DNA from 2 places in the Streptomyces sp. NBC_01314 genome. Region 2 is predicted to be linked to the other one. Evidence: riboswitches for the same ligand, from Rfam matches in the RefSeq annotation. Region 2 holds a riboswitch; the other holds the start of a gene.
What was found. Region 2 has a riboswitch for thiamine pyrophosphate ahead of thiC (phosphomethylpyrimidine synthase ThiC). Riboswitches for the same ligand answer to the same signal wherever they lie in the genome.
Positions count from the first base shown of each region.

Region 1: linked by a shared signal. The riboswitch ahead of OG622_RS15240 (thiamine ABC transporter substrate binding subunit) and the one ahead of thiC (phosphomethylpyrimidine synthase ThiC) in region 2 are both predicted to bind thiamine pyrophosphate.

Region 1 covers NZ_CP108394.1:3,498,096-3,502,988, forward strand. The annotation lists gene OG622_RS15235 (ABC transporter permease) at 1-1,398, opposite strand, end outside; gene OG622_RS15240 (thiamine ABC transporter substrate binding subunit) at 1,509-2,585, opposite strand; TPP riboswitch at 2,675-2,781, opposite strand; gene rlmN (23S rRNA (adenine(2503)-C(2))-methyltransferase RlmN) at 2,861-3,967, opposite strand; gene OG622_RS15250 (hypothetical protein) at 4,095-4,535, opposite strand; gene OG622_RS15255 (hypothetical protein) at 4,538-4,893, opposite strand, start outside.
Region 2 covers NZ_CP108394.1:5,729,470-5,734,362, forward strand. The annotation lists gene OG622_RS25130 (SsgA family sporulation/cell division regulator) at 1-105, shown strand, start outside; gene OG622_RS25135 (YibE/F family protein) at 136-1,590, opposite strand; TPP riboswitch at 1,662-1,818, shown strand; gene thiC (phosphomethylpyrimidine synthase ThiC) at 1,811-3,655, shown strand; gene OG622_RS25145 (VWA domain-containing protein) at 3,752-4,893, shown strand, end outside.

The DNA.
Region 1 (4,893 bases), 2.2 Mb from region 2:
GGCGAAGGCGAACCCGGCCGCGATCAGCAGCGCCCGTCGCACCATCGGCAGATCGACCTCCCGCCACACCCGCCACGGCGACGCCCCGAGCACGGCCGCCGCCTCCCGCAGCCGCTCGTCCACCGCGCGCAGCACGGGCAGCATGATCCGTACGACGAAGGGGACGCCGACCAGGGCCTGGGCGAGCGGCACCAGGATCCAGGAGGACCGCAGGTCGAGAGGCGGCTCGTCCAGCGCGATCAGGAACCCGAAGCCGACGGTCACCGCGGACACCCCGAGCGGCAGCATGAGCAACGCGTCGAAACCACGGACGAGACGGCCGGCACGCCGGGTGAGCGCGGCGGCGGCGAGCCCGCCGATCAACAGGGCGATGACGGTCGCGGCGAGCGCGTACGTGAGCGAGTTCCCGACCGCCTCGATCGGTGCCACCAGGAAGATCCCACTGTCGTCGCCGGTCAGCGCCTCGTAGTAGCCGAACGCGGACCCCGGCGCGTCGAGCGACCGCTCCACCAGCACGCCCAGCGGCAGCAGGATCAGCACGACGACGGTGGCGAGGACCCCGCCCAGCAGTGCCCACTGCCCCGCCCCACGCGGTCGTCGGGAGGTGAGCGACGCGTCCACCAGCCGCAGGGCGGTCTCCCGTCGCCGTACGGTCCACGCGTGCACGGCGAGGATGACCCCGACCGCGACGAACTGCACGAGCGTCAGCACGGCGGCCGTCGCGAGGTCGAAGATCTCCGAGGTCTGCCGGTAGATCTCCACTTCGAGCGTCGAGAAGGTCGGCCCGCCGAGGATCTGCACCACCCCGAAGGAGGTGAAGGTGAAGAGGAAGACCATCAACGCGGCGGCGGCCACGGCGGGTGCGAGCGCCGGAAGCGTGACTTTCCGCCAGGCCGAGAGCGGCGACGCCCCCAGCATCCGCGCGGCCTCCTCCTGCCCCGGGTCGAGCTGCGCCCACAGCCCGCCGACGGTCCGTACGACGACCGCGTAGTTGAAGAACACATGCGCGAGCAGGATCGCCCAGACCGTGGTGTCCAGGCGTACGCCCCACAGTTCGTCGAAGAGTCCGCCGCGCCCGACCAGCGCCAGGAACGCCGTACCGACGACCACGGTCGGCAGCACGAACGGCACGGTCGCCACCGCCCGCAGGATGTCCTTGCCCCTGAAATCGAAGCGCGCGAACACATACGCGCCAGGGAGCGCGATCAGCAGCGTGAGCGCGGTCGAGACGAGTGCCTGCCAGGTGGTGAACCACAGCACATGCCGGATGCCGGGGTCCCCCACCACATCCGCGATCCGCCCGAGGTGCCAGGTCCCGTCGCCCTTCAGCCCCCGCACGACGATCGCGGCGACGGGGTAGGCGAAGAACACCCCGAAGAACGCGACGGGCAGCACCATGAGCCAGAGCCGCGCCGCGCTCCCCCGCCGACGCGGCCCGCGAGGTCGACGCGGTACGGCCACGACCTCCTTGGCCGCCTCAGCTTCCTCGGCCGCCTCGGCTTCCTCGGTCACTTCAGTACGAGCGAGGCCCACGACTTGACCCACTGGTCACGGTTCTCGGCGATCTTCTCGGGCGCCATGGTCGCCGGGTCCTTCGCCGCGGGCCCGTACTCGGTGAACTCGGCGGGCACGGACGCCCCCTCGACCACGGGGTACACGAACATGTTGAGCGGCATGTCCTCCTGGAACCTCTTCGAGATCAGGAAGTCGATCAGCGCCTTGCCGCCCTCGGCGTTCTTCGCGTTGCTCAGCAGCCCCGCGAACTCGATCTGCCGGAAGCAGGTGCCGGTCGCGACCCCGGTGGGCGCGGTCTTCGGCTTCGGGTCCGCGTAGACGACCTCGGCGGGCGGCGAGGAGGCGTACGACACGACGAGCGGCCGGTCACCCCCGGCCTTCTTGCCGTCCGTCGACCCGGAGAACTCCTGGTAGTACGCCTGCTCCCAGCCGTTGACGACCTTCACACCGTTGGCCTTGAGCTTGTCCCAGTAGCCCTCCCACCCGTCGTCCCCGTACCGCGCGGCCGTACCGAGGACGAATCCGAGCCCCGGTGAGGAGGTGGACGCGTTCTCCGTGACGAGCAGGTCCTTGTACTCGGGCTTGACGAGATCGTCGAACGACTGCGGCGGCTCGATCTTGTTCTTGCTGAAGTACGCCTTGTCGTAGTTGACGCAGATGTCACCGGAGTCGATGGGAGTGACCCGGTGCTCGTCCTTGTCCAACTGGTACTCGGCGCCGACCTTGTCGAGCCCCTTCGCCTCGTACGGCTGGAAGAGGCCGTTGTCGAGCGCGCGGGACAGCAGCGTGTTGTCGACACCGAAGAAGACGTCGCCCTGGGGGTTGCCCTTGGTCAGGATCGCCTGGTTGACGGCCTGCCCCGCGTCCCCGCTCTTGAGGACCTTGACCTTGTACCCCGACTCCTTCTCGAACGCCTTCAGCACGTCCTTGGAGTAGGCGAAGGAGCCGTGGCTGACGAGGGTGACGGTCTTGGAAGCGCCCGACCCTGTGTCGTCGGACGAGGAACCGCACGCGGACAGCGTGACGAGCCCGAGGCCGACAGCCGCGGCGACGAACGATCTGATCTGCACTGGATTCCTCCTGGGGGTGACCAGGAAGAGACGCGGCCCTGCCCGGGATCGTCGGAGATTTCCGAAGGCTCCCGGGCAGGGCGCAACAGCTTGAGTGATGACCGAACTTCCTACCCAGAATGACCTGGGCGAGGTTCAGAGGGTCTGCGGCCGCTTGCCGCACTCTCAGCGCTGTGGCGCTCCCCTGTCGGAATATGAAGATGTGTACGAAGGTCAGAGTACCCCGTGGCCTGATTCCGACTCCTACCGGTGGCCAGGGGGCCCTGTCTCCGGTCCTACCTCTCGGTGGCCGCCAGCTGCCCGCACGCCCCGTCGATCTCCTGGCCCCGGGTGTCCCGGACGGTCACCGGCACCCCATGGGCGGCGATGGCGTCGACGAACGCCTTCTCGTCCTCGGGCCGGGAAGCGGTCCACTTGGACCCCGGAGTCGGGTTCAGCGGAATCAGGTTCACATGCACCGGCTTGCCCTTGAGCAGCCGGCCCAGCCGGTCACCGCGCCACGCCTGGTCGTTGATGTCCCGGATCAGCGCGTACTCGATGGACAGCCGACGCCCGGACCTGGCCGCGTACTCCCACCCGGCGTCCATGACCTCGCGCACCTTCCACCGCGTGTTCACGGGGACGAGCGTGTCGCGCAGTTCGTCGTCCGGGGCGTGCAGCGAGATGGCGAGCCGACACTTGAACCCTTCGTCCGAGAACCGGTGGATCGCGGGCACCAGCCCGACCGTGGACACGGTGATCCCGCGCTGCGAGAGCCCGAGCCCGTCCGGCTCCGGATCGGTCAGCCGGCGAATGGCGCCGACGACCCGGTTGTAGTTGGCGAGCGGCTCGCCCATCCCCATGAAGACGATGTTGGAGAGCCGCGCCGGCCCACCGGGAATCTCGCCGTCCCTGAGCGCCCGCATCCCGTCGACGATCTGGTGGACGATCTCGGCGGTGGAAAGATTCCGGTCGAGCCCGGCCTGCCCGGTGGCACAGAAGGGACAGTTCATCCCGCATCCGGCCTGCGAACTGATGCACATGGTGACCCGGTCCGGGTACCGCATCAGCACCGACTCGACGAGCGTCCCGTCGAACAGTCGCCACAGCGTCTTACGCGTCGTCTCCTGGTCGGCCGACAGATGCCGCACGACCGTCATCAGCTCCGGAAGCAGCGCATCCTGAAGCTTCGCGCGCGCACCCGCGGGGATGTCGGTCCACTGTTCCGGGTCGTGCGCGTACCGCGCGAAGTAGTGCTGCGACAGCTGCTTGGCGCGAAACGGCTTCTCCCCGATCGCGGCAACAGCCTCCTTACGCTCCACAGGCGTGAGATCGGCAAGATGCCGCGGCGGCTTCTTGGCTCCGCGGGGGGCGACGAATGTGAGTTCTCCGGGCTTAGGCATAGCCGTACCAGTGTCGCAGATCAACGGGAGTGGCCCAGCGCGCCGAGCACCGGTCCGCCTTGCCATCCGTACCACCCGAGGCAGACGTGCCTGCGGCCCGTGGTGGGCCGCAGGCACGACGTTCAGGTCAGGAGCGCACCGTGTACTTCTCCGAGCACTTCGAGAAGTCGCCCTTCACCACGCACACCCACATCGTGTACCCCGTGTCCTCGGGCAGGTTGCCCGTGACCGTCACGGAGTAGGGGGAGCCGTGGCCACGGGTGGTCGCAACCCTGCCGGTGCTGAGATGGACCTCGATCCCGTAGCCGTCCGCGAGGACGTCATAGGCGCTCAGGGCGTCACCCGGTTCACTGCCGCTGGGGTCCTTCTGCCACATGGCGTTCCCCGCCGCCTCGCCCCAGGAGTTGTTCCTGACGCTGATGAAGGCGTCGCCCGAGGTGTTCGTCACGTAACCGAAGCTGAAACTGTCGGCCGCCGCCGCCGTACCCGCCCCGCCGATCACTGTCGTGGTCGCGACGGCCAGAGTTGCCGCGAGCGCGCCGAGCCGCGCCTTCATTGGTGTGCTCACGATCAGGCCTTGACGCCGATCTTCGAGGAGCACTTGGAGAAGGAGCCCTTCACCACGCACACCCACATCGACCACGTGGTGCCCTCGGTGAGGTTGCCCGAGGTCTCGTCGGAGTAGTTGGCGCTGTGCCCGCGCGTCGTCGCGATACGGCCGTCGCTGAGGTGGGCCTCGATCCCGTAGCCGTCCGGCAGGATGTCATCGGCGACCAGTGTGTCACCGGTGGAGCCGCCGCTCGGATCGGCCCGCCAGATGGCGTGACCCGCGGTCTCGCTCCAGGTGTTGTTGTTGACGGCGATGACGTAGTCCTTGGAACCGGTGATGTCGGTGTAGGTGAAGCTGAAGCTGTCCTCAGCGGCCG
Region 2 (4,893 bases):
GACAAGCTCGTGCCGCTGGGGCAGGAGCGTTCCCTCGCCGACTTCGACACGCTGCTCGACGAGGCTCTGGACCGCATCCTGGCGGAGGAACAGAGCGCGGGGTGAACCGTTACGGCGCCAGGGTGCCGTAACGCTTCAGCGCTTGCGGCGGCGGCCCCTCCCCCCACGGGCCGGAGCGGGCACGGCCGCCGCCGGTTCCGGGGCCCCCGGGCGGTCGGCCGAGACGACCAGGGCGGCCAGCACGGTGGTCACCGGGACCGAGGCCACCAGGCCGATCGAGCCGACGAGCGTGCGCACGATCTCCTCGGCGACGAGCTCGCTGTTGGCGACCGTGCCGACGCTGCTCTGCGCGATCGAGAAGAGGAGTAGCAGGGGTAGCGCGGCACCGGCGTAGGCGAGGACGAGGGTGTTGACCACCGACGCGATGTGGTCCCTGCCGATCCGAATGCCCGCGCGGTACAGACCTCGCCAGCCCATCGCCGGATTGGCCTCGTGCAGTTCCCAGACCGCCGACGTCTGTGTGACCGTCACGTCGTCGAGCACACCGAGCGAACCGATGATGACGCCCGCGAGCAGCAGACCGCTCATATCGATCGTCGGGTACAGCCCGTGGATCAGACCGGTGTTGTCGTCCGTGTTGCCGGTCAGATAGGCCCAGCCGATGAATCCCGAGCCCAACAGGCCGATCAGCAGCAGTGAGATCAGGGTGCCGATCACCGCCACGGATGTTCGGGCCGAGAGCCCGTGACACATGTAGAGGGCGATCAGCATGATGGCGCTCGCTCCGATCACCGCGACCACCAGCGGATTCGAGCCCTGCAGGATGGCTGGCAGGATGAAGAGGGTCAGCACCATGAAGCTGATGGCCAGCGCCACCAGGGCCATGACACCGCGCATCCGGCCCACCACCACGACGGCGAGCGCGAAGATCCCGGCGAGCAGCGCCATCGGGAACTTCCGGTTCACATCGGTGACCGAGTACTGCAGGTCCTTGGGCGCGGCGGGTTCGTACGCGACCACGACCTCCTGGCCCTGCTCCAACTGCCGTGACTGGTCCGGCTGCACGATCTCAGTGAACGTACGGCCCTTGTCGTCGCCGGTCTCCACCCGGATCGTGGCCTTTTTGCAGGTGCCGTTGGCCTGCTGTTGGGCGGACGAGCCCTCGGCGGTGGACGTGTCGCCGGTCGGGGTGCCGCCCGAGGCGTTCACCGACGAGCAGTCGACCTCGTCGACCTTGGTGACGGTGGCCTGCTGTGTCTGCCGGTCGAAGCCCACGCCGGTGCGCTCGTGCGCCGGGGCGCCGCCGGGCCAGAGCACGACGAGGCCCACGACGACCGCGGTCGCGAAGGGGATCAGCACCGCTGCGATGACCTTGCGCAGGTGCTGCGAAACGGGCGCGGCGGGGCCGTGGCTGTGGCTGTGGGAATGCCCGTGGCCGCCACCGGAGGACGGGCCTTCGCCGCCTCCGGAGCCGTGGCCGCCGGAACCGTAGCCGGGGCCACCGTCGGACCCATGCCCGTGGCCGTTTCCGGGACCATGGCCATGGGGCGGCTCGGGGGGTGGAGGCGGGGGCTGCTGCGTCGTGGTCACCGACCGATCATCGCAAGAACGAGCGATGCCCACTGTTCACCGCGCCACATCTGCCGCTAGCGTGGAGGCACCTTTGCACACGCGGGAGCTCGGAGCACCGGGCTGAGAGGGCGTTGACCTCCGCAGACGCGATGTTTCACGTGGAACATCGTCGGGCGGAAATCGCTGCGTCGACCGCTGAACCTGTTACCGGGTAATGCCGGCGTAGGGAGTAGGTCTCATGACCATCGAGGACACACGCACGCCTGCCTCCAGCCAGGCGGACGGGACATCTGTCCCGTCCGAGGGCGAAAGGAACCAGGGCGAACAGCCCCTGGAGGCCGGGAAGTCCATCGGCTGGCACAAGTCGTACATCGAGGGCTCGCGCCCCGATCTGCGGGTGCCGGTCCGCCAGGTGCACCTCACCAACGGGCAGTCCGTCACCCTGTACGACACTTCCGGCCCGTACACCGATCCGACAGCGGAGACCGATGTCAGGCGGGGACTGCTCCCCCTTCGCGAGAACTGGATCGTCGCCCGGGGAGACACCGAGGAGTACGCGGGTCGTCCAGTCCGCCCCGAGGACGACGGGATCAAGCACACCTCGCCGCGTGGCGGACTGCGCAACCTCGACGCGGTGTTCCCGGGCCGGCCACGCCTGCCGCGTCGCAGTCGTGACGGCCGGGCGGTGACCCAGCTCGCGTACGCACGACGTGGGGAGATCACCCCCGAGATGGAGTACGTGGCCGTACGGGAGAACGTTTCGCCGGAGGTCGTCCGCGAGGAGATCGCCGCAGGCAGGGCCGTACTGCCGGCGAACGTCAACCATCCGGAGACCGAGCCGATGATCATCGGCAAGCGGTTCCTGGTGAAGGTCAACGCCAACATCGGCAACTCCGCGGTCACCTCCTCCATCGAGGAGGAGGTCGAGAAGATGACCTGGGCGACCCGCTGGGGCGCCGACACGGTCATGGACCTTTCCACCGGCCGGAACATCCACACCACCCGCGAGTGGGTGCTGCGCAACTCCCCCGTCCCCATCGGCACGGTGCCGCTCTACCAGGCGCTGGAGAAGGTCGACGGCAAGGCCGAGGAGCTGACCTGGGAGATCTACAAGGACACGGTCATCGAACAGGCTGAACAGGGTGTGGACTACATGACGGTCCACGCGGGCGTGCGCCTCGCGTATGTGCCGCTCACCGCGAACCGCAAGACCGGCATCGTCTCGCGCGGCGGCTCGATCATGGCGGCCTGGTGCCTGGCGCATCACAAGGAGTCGTTCCTCTACGAGAACTTCGAGGAACTGTGCGAGGTCCTCGCCGCCTACGACGTCACGTACTCCCTCGGCGACGGACTTCGGCCGGGCTCCATCGCGGACGCCAACGACAAGGCGCAGTTCGCGGAGCTGCGCACGCTCGGGGAACTCAACACGATCGCCAAGAGTTTTCACGTACAGACCATGATCGAGGGCCCGGGACATGTCCCGATGCACAAGATCAAGGAGAACATCGACCTGCAGCAGGAGATCTGCGATGAGGCTCCGTTCTATACGCTCGGCCCGCTGACCACCGACGTCGCACCGGCGTACGACCACATCACCTCGGGCATAGGCGCCGCGATGATCGCGTGGTGGGGCACTGCGATGCTCTGCTACGTCACGCCCAAGGAGCACTTGGGACTGCCCAATCGCGACGACGTGAAGACCGGCGTCATCACCTACAAGATCGCGGCCCACGCGGCGGACCTCGCCAAGGGGCATCCGGGCGCACAGGAGTGGGACGACGCGTTGTCGGACGCCCGCTTCGAGTTCCGCTGGGAGGACCAGTTCAATCTGGCCCTCGACCCCGAAACGGCCCGTGAGTTCCACGACGAGACGCTCCCGGCGGAGCCTGCCAAGACGGCCCACTTCTGTTCCATGTGCGGCCCGAAGTTCTGCTCGATGAAGATCAGCCAGAGCATCGCAGAGCGGTTCGGCGGTGCGGCGGCCGAGGGGGCTTCGCAGAAGGAGATCGCTGAGGGGATGCTCCAGAAGTCGAAGGAATTCGCGGAGAGCGGGAACCGGGTGTATCTGCCGCTGGCGGAATGAGAATCGGGGTGCGATGCCTTGGTGCTTCGGGGCATCGCACCCTTGAAGACCTCAGCAGGTCTGCCCTCCCGCTCTCTCGGCGGGCAGACTGCCCCCATGACAGCGAGAGCACTGAGCAAGGGCGCCAACCTTCCCGTCGAATTTCCCACGGTGCGCGTTGAACTGACGTGGTCCGGAGGAGTCGGCACACCCGATGTCGACGCCTCGGCGTTGCTGCTCACCGGTGTCGGACGTGTTCGCGACGACGGTGACTTCGTCTTCTACAACCAGCCGCAGCATGCTTCGAATGCTGTGGTCCACCTGGGAAAGCGGAGTGCCGGTGGTGTTCTGACCGACACGGTCGAGGTGGATCTGCACTCGCTCGAGCCCACTGTCGAGCGGGTCGTGCTGTGTGCGTCGGCCGATGGCGGAACGTTCGGGCAGGTGCCTGGGCTGACCCTGAGGCTGCTGGACGCCGCGACACAGACCGAGATCGCGCGGTTTCACATGGAGGCTGGGACGGAGACCGCGTTCATCGGCGGCGAGCTGTATCTACGGGCGGGGCAGTGGAAGTTCCGCGCAGTCGGTCAGGGTTATGCCTCCGGGCTCGCTGGACTGGCCTCCGATTTCGGCATCACCGTTGACGATGCGCCCTCGGACCCGTCAGCGTTCCCCTCGACCTGTGTCCCCGCACCGCCTGTCCCAGCCGCACTGCCTGTCCCAGCCGCACCGCCCGCCCCAGCCGCGGCACCGGTCGGCCCGCGGCTCAGCAAGGACGAGGAACAGCTGCCCGTCGACATGCGCAAGCGTCTGTCGCTGCGCAAGGAGCAGGTGGCGGTCAGCCTCAGAAAGCATGGAGCGGCCGGCATCACCGCGCGGGTCGTTCTGGTTCTGGACGCCTCCGGATCCATGTCCCTCCTCTACTCCAAGGGCGTCGTCGCCGATGTCGTGGAGCGCATGGCGGCGGTCGCCGCGCAGCTGGACGATGACGGTCATATGCAAGCCTGGACGTTCGCTTCGAATGCGGCACGATTGCCCGACCTGCGACTCGGGGACCTTCCCGAATGGCTGCGACTGCACGTCCGGGTGGGACAGATCAGCCTCTTCCGCCGCAGCAAGAAGCCAGGCAAAGGACTGCAAGCCGGCCAGGTCGATATGCGGATGGTTGGCATCCAGAACGAAGAACAGAAGGCGATCGCCCAAGTCCGCACATACGTCCGGGAAAATCCCGCCGCTGACCCCACTTTCGTGCTGTTCTT